Regions from separate parts of the Aeromonas media genome, predicted to be linked through region 1. Evidence: predicted binding sites of a transcription regulator. Region 1 holds the regulator's gene; the other holds the start of a gene.
What was found. The regulator LexA, encoded in region 1, represses DNA repair genes until DNA is damaged. The targets are predictions, from matches to a motif close to ANCTGTNTNNNNANACAGNT.
Positions count from the first base shown of each region.

Region 2: ruvA (Holliday junction branch migration protein RuvA) is a predicted target of LexA. The motif match lies at 4,435-4,454, and genes of this name have one in related genera.

Region 1 covers NZ_CP075564.1:97,653-105,525, reverse strand. Annotated here, with positions in the region: gene fieF (cation efflux pump FieF) at 1-861, opposite strand, end outside; gene KI797_RS00485 (response regulator) at 948-1,640, shown strand; gene KI797_RS00480 (ATP-binding protein) at 1,637-2,992, shown strand; gene trmL (tRNA (uridine(34)/cytosine(34)/5-carboxymethylaminomethyluridine(34)-2'-O)-methyltransferase TrmL) at 3,074-3,538, shown strand; gene KI797_RS00470 (MATE family efflux transporter) at 3,602-4,960, opposite strand; gene KI797_RS00465 (SCO family protein) at 4,989-5,615, opposite strand; gene KI797_RS00460 (hypothetical protein) at 5,829-6,038, opposite strand; gene lexA (transcriptional repressor LexA) at 6,498-7,124, opposite strand; gene plsB (glycerol-3-phosphate 1-O-acyltransferase PlsB) at 7,329-7,873, shown strand, end outside.
Region 2 covers NZ_CP075564.1:675,491-683,363, reverse strand. Annotated here, with positions in the region: gene cydB (cytochrome d ubiquinol oxidase subunit II) at 1-175, opposite strand, end outside; gene cydA (cytochrome ubiquinol oxidase subunit I) at 188-1,744, opposite strand; gene ruvB (Holliday junction branch migration DNA helicase RuvB) at 2,681-3,691, opposite strand; gene ruvA (Holliday junction branch migration protein RuvA) at 3,767-4,381, opposite strand; gene KI797_RS03250 (proline--tRNA ligase) at 4,638-6,362, shown strand; gene KI797_RS03245 (SDR family oxidoreductase) at 6,457-7,137, opposite strand; gene KI797_RS03240 (TIGR04219 family outer membrane beta-barrel protein) at 7,278-7,873, opposite strand, start outside.

The DNA of each region.
Region 1 (7,873 bases):
GGGGTCCATATGAATGATCACCTCCATCCGCTCGAAGGACTGGCGAACCGCCAGTTCAGCCTCGTCGGCTATCTGATGGGCCTGGACCAGGGGGAGCTGATCGTCGAGCTCCAGATGTAACTGCACGAAGCGGGTCGGCCCGGATTGGCGGGTACGCAGATCATGTACGCCATGCACCCCCTCTACGGCACAGCAGAGCGCCATTATTCTCGCTTGTTCTTCCTCTGGCAACTGACGATCGAGCAGGGCCTGTACGGATTCGTAGCCAATATGGGCGGCCCCCCACACCAGGAACAGACCAATCAGGATGGCGAACAGGCCATCGGCCCAGTGCCACCCCTGCCCCGCCAGCACCAGCGCCAGCAGCACGCCGGCATTGAGCAGCAAGTCCGAGCGGTAGTGCAGCATGTCGGCCTTGATGGCCACGCTGTTGGTCTTGCGAATGACCAGACTCTGGAAGCTGACCAGCAGCAGGGTCAGCAGGATGGAGCCGGCACTGACCCAGATCCCCGCCTCCAGCCGCACCACGGGGACCTGATTCAGCATCGACGAGATGCCGTGCATCATCAGCAGCAGGGCAGAGCCCGAGATGAAGGCCGACTGGATCAGACCCGCCAGGGACTCCGCCTTGCCGTGGCCGAAGCGGTGCTCCTCATCGGCTGGCGCCAGCGCGTAACGAATGGCCAGCAGGTTGATGATGGAGGCACTCACATCCATGAAGGAGTCGGTGAGGGACGCCAGCAGGCTGGAAGAGTCCGTCATCAACCAGGCGATCAGCTTGCCCAGGATCAGCAGGGTGGCGGTGACGACCGCCGCCGTGCTGGCGAGGGTGACCCAGCGGGAATAATGTTGATGGCTCAAAACCGGCTTTCCTCTGACGCGTAAAAACTTATTATACCCTGACCCGAACGTCAGTTTGGCGCGCAAAATCAACGGAGTGACCCCGAATGAACAAAATACTCCTGGTCGACGACGATCTCGAGCTGACCCAGCTGCTCACCGAAATCCTGACCCTGGAAGGATTTGAGGTCACCGTCGCCGAGGATGGGGAAGAGGGACTGCTGCGGCTGGCAGAGCAGGCATTCGATCTGGTGCTGCTGGACGTCATGATGCCCAGACTCAACGGCTTCGCCATGCTGACCAGGCTGCGCAAGACCCACGACACCCCGGTGTTGATGCTGACTGCCCGTGGCGACAGCCAGGACAGGGTCAACGGGCTCGAAGCGGGCGCAGATGACTATCTGGCCAAACCCTTCGATGACAGGGAGCTGCTGGCGCGAGTGCGCGCCATCTTGCGCCGCACCCAGCATCCCTCACCCCAGCGCGGCGCGTCCGATGAGCTGCGCTTCATGGATCTGGTGCTGCAACCCGGCCTGCAGCGAGCCCGCTGCGACGATCAACTGCTGGAGCTCACCGCCACCGAGTTCGGCCTGCTGGAGTGCCTGCTGCGCAGCCCGGGTCAGATCGTCAGCAAGAACCTGTTGTCCGAACAGGTGCTTGGCAAGAAGCTCGAACCCTTCGATCGGGCCATCGACATGCACCTGAGCAACCTGCGCAAGAAGCTGCCCGAACGAGCAGACGGTCAGCCCCGCTTCAAGACGGTACGCGGGCGAGGCTACCTCTGGCTGGAGCAGGCATGAGAACGGCCCGCACCTTCAATGGCCTCTCCACCCAGATCTTCCTCTGGTTCTGGTTCATGCTGCTGCTCGTGCTGGCCGCCGTGGTGATACTGCCCACCCTGGATCCCCGCAATACCATCCCCCTGCCCGAGCACGAGATGGCCAGGATGAACAACAACCTGCGGGCGCTGCAGGCCGGAGCCGACCCGAACCAGGACTTCGATCTGCAACAGGCCATCACGGTGGCAGGTCTCTTGCCGGTGGACAACGTCTACCTGCGTGATGCCAAGGGCCAGATGCAATCCACCACCCAGTTGAGCAAGTTCGTCATCCGCTTCATGCTGGACGCCGACGACCCGGCCAGGCCCATGCTGGGTAGCGAACACCAGCGGGCCATCGCCGGCCCCTTCCAGATGCAGCACCACGGCCAGACCTATCACGTCTACTTCGGGCTCAACGTCGAGAACTCCTATCTGTTCCTGTTTATCCAGATCCTGGATCACCCCATCCAGATCCTGGGCATCGCCATGCTGGTCAGCACCCCGCTCTGTCTGCTGCTGGCCTGGCGGCTGACCCGCCCCATACTGCAGCTGCAGCAGTCGGTCTCCCAGTTGGCGCAGGGCAAGCTGGAGACGCGGATCCCCAACCTGGGACGGCGGGACGAGATAGGTCAGCTGGCGGATCATGTCAGCCACATGGTGGATACCCTCAAGCGCATGATCCAGAAGCAGAAACAGTTGCTGTCCGACATTTCGCACGAGCTGCGCAGCCCCCTCACCCGCATTCAGCTGGCGCAGGCCTTGATCCGCCGCAAGCAGGGGGATAGCTCGGAGCTGGCGCGGATCGAAAGCGAAATCGCCCGGCTCGACAAGCTGATCGGGGACCTGCTGGATCTGTCGCGGGTTCAGCAGCATGTGGAAGCCCCGGTGGAACTGCCGCTGGCGGAGCTGCTGGAGCCCATCCTGGACGACGCCATGTTCGAGGCCAATCAGAACGGCAAGCAACTCAGGCTGCCACCGCTGCCGACCGAGACCCTCAGGATGTGGCCGGAACTGCTGGCGAGAGCCCTGGAGAACCCGCTGCGCAATGCGCTCAAGTATGCCCGCGAGTTCATCAAGGTGGACTGGTATCGGGAGGGACGGGAGTGGGTGATGACCATACGGGATGACGGCCCCGGCGTGCCGGTGGAGCAGCAACCCATGTTGTTCCTGCCCTTCTTCCGGGTCGACGATGCCCGCAACGCCAAAACCGGCGGCACCGGCCTCGGTCTCGCCATCGCCGCCGAGGCGATCCAGCGCCATGGCGGCACCATCAAGGCCAGCAACAATCACCCGACCGGGCTCGTCATCACCATCCGCCTGCCCATGGTGTGAGCCACCCCTTTTCATCGGCATGGGCGCTGGGTATGCTGGCGCCCGTTTCGCACCACCCCAGCCCCGCATCAGGATCCCGTCATGCTCGACATCGTGCTCTACCAACCGGAAATCCCGCCCAACACCGGCAACATCATCCGCCTCTGTGCCAACACCGGCTATCGGCTGCACCTGATAGAGCCCCTGGGTTTCGCCTGGGATGACAAGCGGGTGAAGCGGGCGGGACTCGACTATCACGAGTTTGCCGAGGTGAAGCGCTGGCCGAGCTATGAGGACTTCCTCGCGGCCGTGGCTCCCAAGCGGGTATTCGCCTGCACCACCAAGGGACGCACCGCTCACTCGGCGGCGCAGTTTGCCCCTGGGGATACCCTGCTGTTCGGGCCGGAGAGCCGAGGATTACCGGCGGAGATCATCGAGAGCCTGCCGTTCGAGCAGCGGCTGCGCATTCCCATGCTGCCCCAGAGTCGCAGCATGAATCTGGCCAATGCGGTCGCGGTTTTCGTCTACGAGAGCTGGCGCCAGTTTGGCTATGAGGGCTCCCTCTAAGCCGGAACCAGGCCTTCGCTGGAGCGACGCCCCCTCAGAGACGGTGTAGACCATGAGACCCCGTCAGGCGGGTTCCCGACCTTGACTCAGCAGGCGGCCGTCACGTTCCAGTTGCCAGCATAGCCAGCCCAGGGTCAGGCCCCGCCCCGTCATCAGCGCCGCCATGGCGGCCCACAAGGCCGCCACTCCCCATCCCTGGCACAGCCACCAGATCGGGAAGAAGCCGGCAAACACCGCCACCAGCATGCTGTTGCGCATCTCGCGAGCCCGGGTGGCCCCGATGAAGACCCCATCCAGCAGGAAGCACCAGGCCGCCAGCAAGGGCATGGCAATGAGCCAGGGCAGTTGGCGGTTCGCCTCGGCGATCACCGCAGGGATGTCGGTGATATGGGCGATGAGCTGCCGCCCCCCCAGGGCAAACCCCAGAGCAAACGCGAGCGCGATCAGCAAGGCCCAACCCAGGTTGAGGACTATGGCCTCCCGCAGCCCCTGCCTGTCCCGCCGTCCTATGGCGCGCCCCACCATGGCTTCCACCGCGTAGGCAAAGCCATCCAGCCCGTAGGAGATCAACATCAGGAAGTTGAGCAGCACCGCATTGGCGGCTACCGCCACGTCCCCCAACCTGGCCCCCTGCAGGGTCATGAAGGCGAAACAGAGTTGCAGGCAGAGGGAGCGGATGAAGATGTCCCGATTCAGGCCGAGCAGCCGCCGCACCGCAGGCCATTGCCACCAGCGCGGCCAGGCGCTCTGCCACACCTCGGCCGGGAGATGGCGCAGACGGCGGCTCACCAGCCAGAGTCCCACCCCGAGCGAGCAGTAGTCCGCCAACAAGGAGGCGGCAGCCACCCCCCTGACCTGCCAGCCCAGCCCCAGCACGAACCAGGCGTCCAGCACCATGTTCACCAGGTTGCTCAGGATCAGCAGCAGCATGGGGCTGCGCGCATCCTGCATGCCCAGCAGCCAGCCCATGATGACCAGGTTGCACAGGGCCGCCGGCGCGCTCCAGATCCGCACAGAGACATAGTCTCCGGCATAGACCTGCACCTCGGGGGATCCCCCGCTGAGCCCTATGATGGCCGGCAAGAAAGGCAGCACCAGCAACAGCAGAGCCAGCCCCAGCCCGACGGCGAGGCCGAGCGCCCGCGCCAGGGTGTCCAGCTGCCCCTCGGCGCTGGCGGCGCCCTGGGCCTGGGCGGTCAGACCCGTAGTGGACATGCGCAGGAAGCCGAGCAGCCAGAACAGGAGGTTGATGAGCGTCGCCCCGACCGAGACACCTCCGAGAAACCAGGCCTGCCCGAGATGACCGATCACCCAGGTATCCACCAGGCCGAGCAAGGGGGTGGTGACGTTGGAGAACACCATGGGCAGGGCCAGGGCAAACACGGCACGGTGGCGGCGAGGATCCCTGAGCCAGGACGGCATCAAGCTAAGCACGATCGAGACTGGCAACTCACTCGGCGGCCAGCCGCACTATGCGGGCGAAGTCGGAGACCATGGTCTGCATATCCACATGGGCCACTTCACCCGGGGCGACCTTGGGGCGGAACATGGCCACCAGCTTCCCCTCGGGATTGATCAGCACGATCGAGGCCGAGTGGTCTATGAGGTAATCCTTGCGCTCGCTCTCCACAATGGAATAGACGAGACCAAGGTTGCGCACCAGGGGGAAGAGGGCACGGTGGGTACCGGTCGCCGCCTTGAACTCCGGATGGAAGAAGGCGGTATAGCTCTTGAGACGGGCGCTGTCATCCCGCTGGGGATCCGCCGAGATGAAGACCACCTGGCTGCTGGGTTCGATCTTCTTGAGATCCGGGTAGATGGAACGCAGATCCGCCAGGGCGGTCGGGCAGACATCGGGACAATAGGTGTAACCAATGAACAGGAAGGTCCAGTGCCCTGCCAGATTGGCGGCAGTGAAGGGCTCCCCATCCCCATCCGTGAGGGTGAAGGGGTTGATGTCACGTCCTACCGGATAATAATCCGCCTGCTCAGGCAGGGAGGGTTGGCTCCAGTAATAGGCCGCCATTATGCTGCCGACGAAGAGCAACAACAGCAGAGAAAAACGTGGTTTAACCATATAAAACAAAACCTTGCTAGTTCAACCAGCCGAATGGCGGGGCCAATGAAGGGCTATTGTAACCCGCTCGGCCCCGTTTCTGCCTAGTCCCGAGTCCGGATACCGGGCCGGAAAGGGCCTTACAGGGACGAAACAGGTGCTATCTCCCGATAATCACAAGATAAAGAAAAGCCCCACACCAGGTGGGGCTCACACACGGTTCGGAGAGCGGGCTCAGGGTCGCAGTCTGCGCAGCCCCTGGGGGCGTCGGATCGTGGCGCGCAGCGGGATGACCGGGGCCGTCCAGGGTGCATCTGGCAAACCGATGTCGTGGTGGCGGCGAAACAGACGAACCAGGCGGACAATCTTGTCCTTGGGGCACCCCAGCCAGATGGTCCAGCCATCTCCCTTGTGATACACCCAGAGCGCATAAAACCACGTCATCCGACTGCCCTTGATGAATCGGGTGATGGAGGATACGGGGGGTGCAGCCGGACCCGGATCCCACGGTGAGCTTGAAGCCATACCTGTCCTCCTTGCTCAACAGGCCACGCCGACCAGTGTTCCCGCCATCAGGAGGCAGACCGAACACCGTCGCGTACTGACTGTATTGAGTCGTCCAACTGCCTGACGACTCTCCCTTTCTTGTCCCGCACCGACTCAGCGGTGATGCATCCCTGCGATCCATGCTGACCTGGCAGTACACTCAAGGTCATGGCGGTTATCCGGCCATGACACTGCGGGCCTTCTCAAAGGATATATCCGAAATGCATGATGCGTGGCGGTACTGTTTGCGGCGAATCTGGGCGGTGGCAATGGCGGGGATCGGGGAGAAAAGGGGAGCGGGGAAAAGCGCAAAAACGAAGAGGCCTCCCGCAGGAGGCCCCTTGGCATGTTCGATGCCTACATCCAGTCGGCGTTGCGGATCACCCCGACCGCCAGCCCTTCGATGGTCAGATGCTGGCTGGAGAGATCCACCTCAATGGGGGAGAGATCTTCGTTTTCCGGCAGCAACCACACCTGGCTGCCCTTGCGCTGGAAGCGTTTGACGGTGACGTCTTCATCGAGACGCGCCACCACCACCTGGCCGTTGCGCACCTCCTGGGTCTTGTGCACCGCCAGCAGATCCCCGTCCATGATGCCGATGTTCTTCATGCTCATGCCCTGCACCCGCAACAGGAAGTCTGCCCGCGGGTGGAACAGGGCGGGATCCACCTGATAGTGGCTCTCGATGTGCTCCTGGGCCAGGATGGGCTCACCGGCCGCGACCTTGCCGATGAGCGGCAGGCCGCTCTCTTCTGGCGCGGCCTCCTCTTCCTCGAGCAGCAGACGGATGCCGCGGGAGGTGCCGGGCATGATCTCGATGACCCCTTTCTTGGCCAGGGCCTTCAGATGTTCCTCGGCCGCATTGGCCGACTTGAAGCCAAGCTTCTGGGCGATCTCGGCGCGAGTCGGCGGCATGCCGGTCTCGCTCATGTTCGCCTTGATAAGCTCCAGCACTTCAGCCTGGCGGGGGGTAAGGGGTTTCATAGCATAGGCACCTGTCTTTTTATACAGCACACTGGCAGTATATACAGTGCTGTGGCCAAGGCAAGGCGTTGCTGATATTTGTCCTCACCTTGTCGCAAAAATCCCGCACCTTCTATCCTGAAAAGGCACTCATCCTACCTCTCGGCGACAAGCCGTCGGTGATTTGCTATGCTCACGCCGCATTTTTTTGGAGAGCAGACGCACATGTCCCTTGGACAGAACATTTCCAGAGCCATCCTGCAATGGCCGGTCCGTGGCTTGGTCAATCACAAGAGCCTGCCGGAAAATCCCATCACGGAGCTCAAGCTGGATCCGGCAAGACCCATCGTCTATGCCCTGAAGACCAGCTCGAGCACCGACCTGATGACCCTGCAACAGTGCTGTGAGGATCTCGGCCTGCCCGGCCCGTTCACGCCGCTGGAGCTGGGTGGCCAGCTGCTGCCGCGCTACGTCTGTCTGGATCGTCCACCTCCTCTGTTTGGCACGCGCAACAAGCCACTGCCCTTCCTGCAGGAGTTCCACCAGCTGCTGGACTTGCACAAGCAGGATCCCGAGCTGGATATCCAGGTGGTGCCCGTCACCCTGTTCTGGGGCCGAGCCCCCGGCCGGGAAGGCGAGGAGGCCTCCGGCTGGAACATCATCAGCAGTCTGGCCCCGAACCGGCTCAAGAAGGCGCTGATCGTGATTCTCAAGGGGCGTGAAAACCTGGTGCGCTTCTCCCCGCCGCTCTCATTGCGCTACATGGCGGA
Region 2 (7,873 bases), 580 kb from region 1:
CCTCCCAATGCGGCCCCATGGTGTTGAGCATCACCCGACGCTCCACATCCTTCTTGCCGACGAAGGGGAGCAGGGCACCGACCCCCATATCGAAGCCGTCGGTGATGGCGAAGCCGATCAGCAGCACACCGACCAACACCCACCAGACCAGACGCAACATTTCGTAATCAAACATGGGTTACTCTCCTTATGCCTTGCTCTGTTCGAAGTGGTACTTGCCCGTCTTCAGGCTGCTTGGGCCCAGACGCGCATACTTGAACATCAGGTACATCTCGATGATCAGCAGTACGGTGTAGAACAGGCAGATCCCGATCAGGGAGAACCAGATCTCGGACGCAGGGATATTGGATGCGGAGACTGAGGTCGGCAGCATCTCGGCGATGGTCCAGGGTTGGCGACCGTACTCGGCGACAAACCAGCCTGCCTCGATGGCGATCCAAGGCAGCGGGATGCCGTACAGCAGCGCCTTGAGCAACCACTTGCGCTCACCGATCTTGTGGCGAGTGCTGTCATAGAAGGCCAGACCGATCAGCACCAGCATCAACATGCCGCAGGCAACCATGATGCGGAAGGCGAAGAACAGCGGCAGTACCTGCGGGATGGAGTCATCCACGGCGGCCTTGATCTGATCGTCGGTCGCGTCGGTCACGTTGGCGGTGTAACGCTTGAGCAGCAGACCGTAGCCCAGATCCTGCTTCACCTCGTCGAAGCGAGCGCGGGTCTCGTCTGACTTGTCGCCGGATTGCAGCTTGGTCAGCAGATCGTAGGCGGTCATGCCGCTGCGCACGCGCAGTTCATGCTCGCTCTTCAGATCCTTGAGACCGGTCACCTGACCGTCCAGGGAACGGGTCGCTATGATGCCGAGGGCGTAGGGGATCTTGATGGCGTAGTCGGTGCGCATCTCTTCCTGGTTCGGGATGCCGAACAGAGTGAAGGATGCGGGAGCCGGCTCGGTGTTCCACTCGGCCTCGATGGCCGCCAGTTTCACCTTCTGTACTTCCCCGGTCTCGTAGCCGGACTCGTCACCCAGGATCAGCACGGAGAGGATGGAGGCCATGCCGAACGCGGCCGCGATGGCGAAGGAGCGACGGGCGAAGGCCACATCACGATTCTTCAGCAGGTAGTAGGAGGAGATGCCCAGCACGAACATGGCGCCCGTGGTGTAGCCCGCCGCCACCGTGTGGACGAACTTGACCTGGGCCACCGGGTTGAACACCAGCTCCGCGAAGCTCACCATCTCCATCCGCATGGATTCGAAGTTGAACTCGGCACCGACCGGGTTCTGCATCCAGCCGTTGGCGACCAGGATCCAGAGGGCGGAGAGGTTGGTCCCGAGTGCCATCAGCCAGGTTGCCGCCAGATGCTGGCGCTTGCTGAGGCGATCCCAGCCGAAGAAGAACATGCCGACGAAGGTGGACTCCAGGAAGAAGGCCATCAAGCCTTCGATGGCCAGCGGGGCCCCGAAGATGTCGCCGACATAGTGGGAGTAATAAGCCCAGTTGGTACCGAACTGAAACTCCATGGTGAGCCCGGTGGTAACCCCAAGGGCGAAGTTGATACCAAACAACTTGCCCCAGAACTTGGTCATGTCCCGGTACACAGTGTTGTTGGTCATCACATAGACAGACTCCATGATCGCCAGAATGAAGGCCATTCCCAGCGTCAGGGGTACAAACAGGAAGTGATAAAGGGCCGTCGCAGCGAATTGGAACCGCGATAGGTCTACCACATGCTCAGCAATCATGATGTTTCCTCACCGATTATTGGCACGGCTATTTTAAGTTTTAAGGACAAAGCTTCCATTGGAAGTCCCCGAACGGTCGGTCACGCCTCGCGGACCGATCGGATTCGAATGCCACCACATTAACAACAAGGCAATATACGAGAACAAAAAAAGCTAATGTTTAACATCTTTCAAACAATAACTGTGGTTCTATTCTCGCCTATAATGATCGCTGTTTTATATCACCTTTATTTGATTGAAATCAATGTAAAACCATCATCAATACATGCCTTTTCAAGGCAACTTAAGAGCCGGTAAATATTAATTGTGCGAGCCTCATCACAAAAAGAATAAACGCATAAATTATTGATTTAAATCAATTTTAAAAAGAAACCAAATGGTTTCAATTCTGTTAATGAAATAGTGAGCGCCATAAGCAGCGCGCTCATTATTCCATAATTTAAAAAATGGCCCGCCTCATCAAGAAAGCAATTTAAAACCAACAAAAACACATCTTTATGCGAGTAATTCACTTCCGTGAATTCATTACTTTATCTAATCAAAAGCCCATAGATTTTCTTGTTTGTTCCACCCGACAAGAGCTCCTACAATGCGCCTCGCAGTGAGGGCATACCTCTGGATACAGGCCGGTCATTCCGGGTTCCCGGTACGTATTCGATGAACATTTCGAACCTGTTTGTTGGGATTAATGATGAAAAAGTTTGTTGCCAAGACCATCCGCTACTACAAGCTTTCGTTCGTTCAACTCTATCAAATGAACCGACTCTGAGGCCTCGCGACGGCTCCTTTGTTTTTTTCCGACCGGTCTGCAGACGCACTCACTGTCTGTGAACATCCATCCTGAATTGTCTTTGCCCACCGCATCCGCCGTGGGCTTTTTTTTACCCGGATAATAAAAAACCGCCCTTGGGGCGGTTTGTCGTTCAAAGGCTGCTTTTACTGCTCATCTGGCCGTTGCAGGCCAAAGTGAACATAAGCTCTCGGTGTCGCGATCCGCCCTCTGGGTGTACGTTGCAGATAGCCTTGCTGGATCAGATAAGGCTCCAGCACGTCCTCTATGGTGTCCTTCTCCTCACCGATGGCGGCGGCCAGGTTGTCGAGGCCCACGGGTCCCCCCATAAACTTGTCGATGACGGCCAACAATAGCTTGCGGTCCATGAAGTCGAACCCCTCATTGTCCACGTCCAGCATGTCCATGGCTCGGGCAGCTATGGGTCCATCAATACGCCCATCGGACTTCACCTGAGCAAAATCCCGCACTCGTCTTAACAAACGGTTAGCAATCCGCGGAGTCCCCCGGGAACGGCGAGCAACCTCCAGCGCACCATCCCCCGACATGTCGAGCCCGAGACAGCGGGCGCTGCGGGAGACGATGTCGGTGAGATCCTTGACGTTGTAGAACTCCAGCCGCTGGACGATACCGAAACGATCCCGCAGCGGGCTCGTCAGGGAGCCGGCCCGGGTGGTGGCACCAATCAGGGTGAAGGGGGGGAGGTCCAGCTTGATGGAGCGGGCGGCAGGTCCTTCCCCTATCATGATGTCGAGCTGATAATCCTCCATGGCCGGATAGAGCACCTCCTCCACCACGGGGCTGAGGCGGTGAATTTCATCGATGAACAGCACATCATTCGGCTCGAGGTTGGTGAGCAGGGCCGCGAGATCCCCCGCCTTTTCCAGCACGGGCCCCGAGGTGGTCTTGATGCTGACCCCCATCTCGTTGGCGACGATGTTGGCCAGCGTGGTCTTGCCGAGCCCGGGCGGGCCGAAGATCAGCAGATGATCGAGGGCCTCCCCGCGCTGGCGGGCGGCTTCGATGAAGATCTCCATCTGGTCACAGACGTGATCCTGGCCGGTGTAATCCGCCAGCTTCCTGGGCCGGATGGCCCGATCGATGACTTCGTCCTCGCGGGCGGCGCCGGCCGAGATAAGACGATCCGCTTCAATCATGGGCTACCTCACGCTCTGCGTCCCCACTGCCACCGTCGAGTGATGCAGGATGATCCGCTTGCTTCATTGTCATTCTCACACCAGGCTGCGCAGGGATTCGCGGATGATGGCTTCGACCGACATGCCTTCACTGGCCACCTTGGCCACGATCTGGCTCGCCTGCTGGGGTTTGTAACCGAGCGCCACCAGAGCGCTGGCCGCTTCTTCGCTCGCATCGGGCGCACGCAGCTGGCTCTCCTGGGCAGGCAGGGTGATTTCCGCAGGGGAGAAGAGATCGTGGCTGACCCAGCCTTTGAGCCTGTCTTTCATCTCCACCACCAGCCGCTCGGCGGTCTTCTTGCCCACCCCGGGCAGCTTGACCAGAGAGCTTATCTCCTCGCGCTCCACACTCAGCACGAACTGGGTGGCGGTCATGCCGGAGAGGATGGCCAGCGCCAGCTTGGGACCGACTCCGTTGGTCTTGATCAGCTCGCGAAACAGCGCCCGCTCCTGCTTGTGGTTGAAGCCATACAGCAGTTGAGCATCTTCGCGTACCACGAAGTGGGTGTGAATGACTGCTTCCTTCCCGAGTTCGGGCAGATCATAGAAGCAGCTCATGGGCATATGCACCTCATAACCCAACCCCCCCACTTCGATCAGGACCTCAGGGGGTTGTTTCTCGATGATGACGCCTCTCAAGCGACCGATCATGTTCTCTTCCTCGCCACGCAGACTCTTGCAAATTGGGTCATAGCATAAAGAATAACTGGATAAGTATCCAGCATAGGGCTTGCCCCGCGATCTCCCGCTCGCCCTCCCCTGCCCAGGCTCCAGGGCCCGTGCCAAAGCGGCCCCTTTCCCTCCGCCTGACTGAATTTAGCCCTTGGGCCACGGGGCTCAGCCTGTTAAAATTCCGCACTTGAAATTTTCCAGGGCCAAGGGCCCGAACTAGCGAAGGTCTACCGCGATGCGTACCAGCCAATATCTGCTTTCCACTCTCAAGGAAACCCCCTCCGACGCTGAAGTCATCAGCCACCAGCTGATGCTGCGCGCCGGGATGATCCGCAAACTGGCCTCCGGCATGTACGCCTGGCTGCCAACCGGTCTGCGGGTTCTGAAAAAAATCGAGAACATTGTTCGCGAAGAGATGAACAATGCTGGTGCCATCGAAGTCTCCATGCCGGTGGTGCAACCCGCCGAACTGTGGCAGGAGTCCGGCCGCTGGGATGACTACGGTCCCGAGCTGTGCCGTCTGACCGACCGCCACAACCGTCCCTTCGTGCTGGGCCCGACCCACGAAGAGGTGATCACCTCGCTGATCCGTTACGAAGTGAACAGCTACAAGCAGCTGCCGCTCAACCTCTACCAGATCCAGACCAAGTTCCGCGACGAAGTACGCCCCCGTTTCGGCGTGATGCGTGGCCGTGAATTCCTGATGAAGGATGCCTACTCCTTCCACATCGACAAGGAGTCTCTGGTCGATACCTACGAGAAGATGCACGCCGCCTACTGCAAGGCGTTCACCCGCATGGGTCTGAACTTCCGTCCGGTGCAGGCCGATACCGGCTCCATCGGGGGTACTGGTTCCCACGAATTCCAGGTGCTGGCCGAGAGCGGTGAAGACCTGATCGCCTTCTCCGACAGCTCTGATTATGCCGCCAACATCGAGATGGCCGAAGCGCTGGCGCCGGCGGGTGAGCGCGCAGCTGCTACCGCGGCCCTGACCAAGGTTGCTACCCCGAATGTTCACACCATCGACGAAGTGGCCGCCTTCCTGAACGTGGCACCGACCGCCATCGCCAAGACCCTGCTGGTACTGGCAGAGGAAGACGATCACGGCAAACAGGCCGTCATCGCGCTGGTACTGCGTGGCGACCACGAGCTGAACGAAATCAAGGCCGAGAAACTGGCTGGCGTTGCCAACCCGCTGACCTTCGCCAACGACGAGCAGATCAAAGCTGCCGCCGGTTGCGATGCAGGCTCCATCGGCCCGGTCGGCTTTGCCGGTCGCATCATTGTCGATCGCAGCGCTGCCCAGCTGAGCGATTTTGTTTGCGGTGCCAACGAGACCGGCTTCCACCTGACCGGTGCCAACTGGGATCGCGACATCGCTACCTACGAGGTTGCCGACCTGCGCAACGTGGTGGAAGGCGACCCGAGCCCGTGCGGCCAGGGCAAGCTGCTGCTCAAGCGCGGTATCGAAGTGGGCCACATCTTCCAGCTGGGTACCAAGTACTCCGAAGCGATGAAGGCGAGCGTGCTGAACGAAGGCGGCAAGTCCGTCACCATGGAGATGGGTTGCTACGGTATCGGGGTTTCCCGTCTGGTGGCTGCCGCCATCGAGCAGAACAACGACCAGTACGGCATCATTTGGCCGGAAGCCATCGCTCCGTTCGAAGTGGCCATAGTGCCGATGAACATGCACAAATCCGAGCGCGTGGCCGAGCAGGCACAGCAGTTCTACACCGAGCTGAAAGCCGCCGGTGTGGATGTGCTGTTCGATGACCGTAAAGAGCGCCCGGGCGTGATGTTCGCCGACATGGAGCTGCTGGGCATCCCGCACGCCATCGTCATCGGCGATCGCGGTCTGGACAACGGTGTGGTGGAGTACAAGTGCCGCCGCTCCGGCGAGAAGCAGGAAGTGGCCATTGGCGACATCATTACCATGCTCAAGGCCAAGCTGGGCCGTTAATCCCGACCTCTTCCCGATATAAAAAAGCGCGCCATTTGGCGCGCTTTTTGTTTCTGTGTGCTCTGACGACCACAACCGGATGACGGGCTTCGCCTCAGGGATTGCGACCGATAAAGAGGTCGGTCACGTGGCAGCTGCTTCTGGCTTCCAGTGCGTCGAGCATATAGGCCGCCGCATCTTCCGGGGTCATGAAGCCGCTGAGGTCCACGTGATCCGAGTTATCCCAGAATTCGCTGCGGATCCCGCTCGGATAGAGGTTCACCAGCCGCAGCGGCGAGCCTTTCAGCTCGGCCCGCAAGGATTCCAGAAAGCCGCGCATGCCCCATTTGGAGGCGCAGTAGAGGCTCTCGTTGGCCTTGCCCACCTGCGCGGCGGAGGAGAGCACATTGGCCAGCACCCCGCCTTTCTCGCCGATCAGCCGCACCGTCTGCTGGGCCACCAGAATGGTGGAGATGAGATTGCTCTCCACCACCCGGCGGATCTGCTCGGCGGTATAGACACCGACCGGGCCAAACTCGCCGACCCCGGCGCAGTGGATCACCATGTCGGGCAGGCCGCCCCACTCCACCGCTGCGGCGAAGGCAACGTCGACCTCTTCATGGTGCGCCAGATCGGCAGCGATGCCGATCACCGCGCTGCCGAGCAGTTGTTCCTGCTCCTGCAGTCGCTGATAACGGCGCCCCATCATGGAGACGCGATGACCGCGTTCTACCAGTCCGATGGTCAGAGCACGCCCAAGGCCGGAGCCCGCGCCAGTCACTATGATATGGCCCATATCCTTACCCCTTGGCAATGGACGGTTCTGTCGACGTACCCATCATGGGCTTATTCCAGCCGCTGGGCACGGCTCAGGCCGGAACATGCGCCCGTCACCAGTGATGTGCCACACGTTCGTTGTCCTTAACCGTACCGCCTTTAGAAGCGGAACGCGCCACCGATGAACCAGCCTTCTATCCCCTGATCCATATCGGCGATGTCGATAGCGGCATCACGCCAGCCGGCACGGATCTGCACCGGGATGGAGGGGAACTGATAAGCCGCTCCAAGCCGGTAGTCATAGTGATCGCCGTTCTCGATGCGAGCGTCGCCGAATAAGGAGAAACCTGTGCCCGGCAGCATCACTTCGGCGCCGGTATAAGCCATCAGCTCACCCTCGTCGTAGGATTCGTTCAGGGTGTGGAACTTGCCGTCGTATTGACGACCGGTCAGGCCCAGATCGATCTTGAACAGGTCGTTGTTCAGCAGACGATAGTAGAGGGTCAGATCATAGGCTTCGAGATCGTTGTTGAATGAACCGCCACTGGTGCTGAAATCGGTGATCTCGAACTTGGCGTTCGGTAGCAGGAAGATGTCGTGCTCGACTTGCAGGTAGCCAGTCCAGTTGTACTGGTCATCATAGCTGCCGTTGGCATCCACACCATGGATGCTGCCGCTGCCCTGGGAGTTCCAGCTATCGACACCCGCCGCGAAACGCCAGTCATCGGCAGCCATGGCGGCTTGGCTGAAGAGGG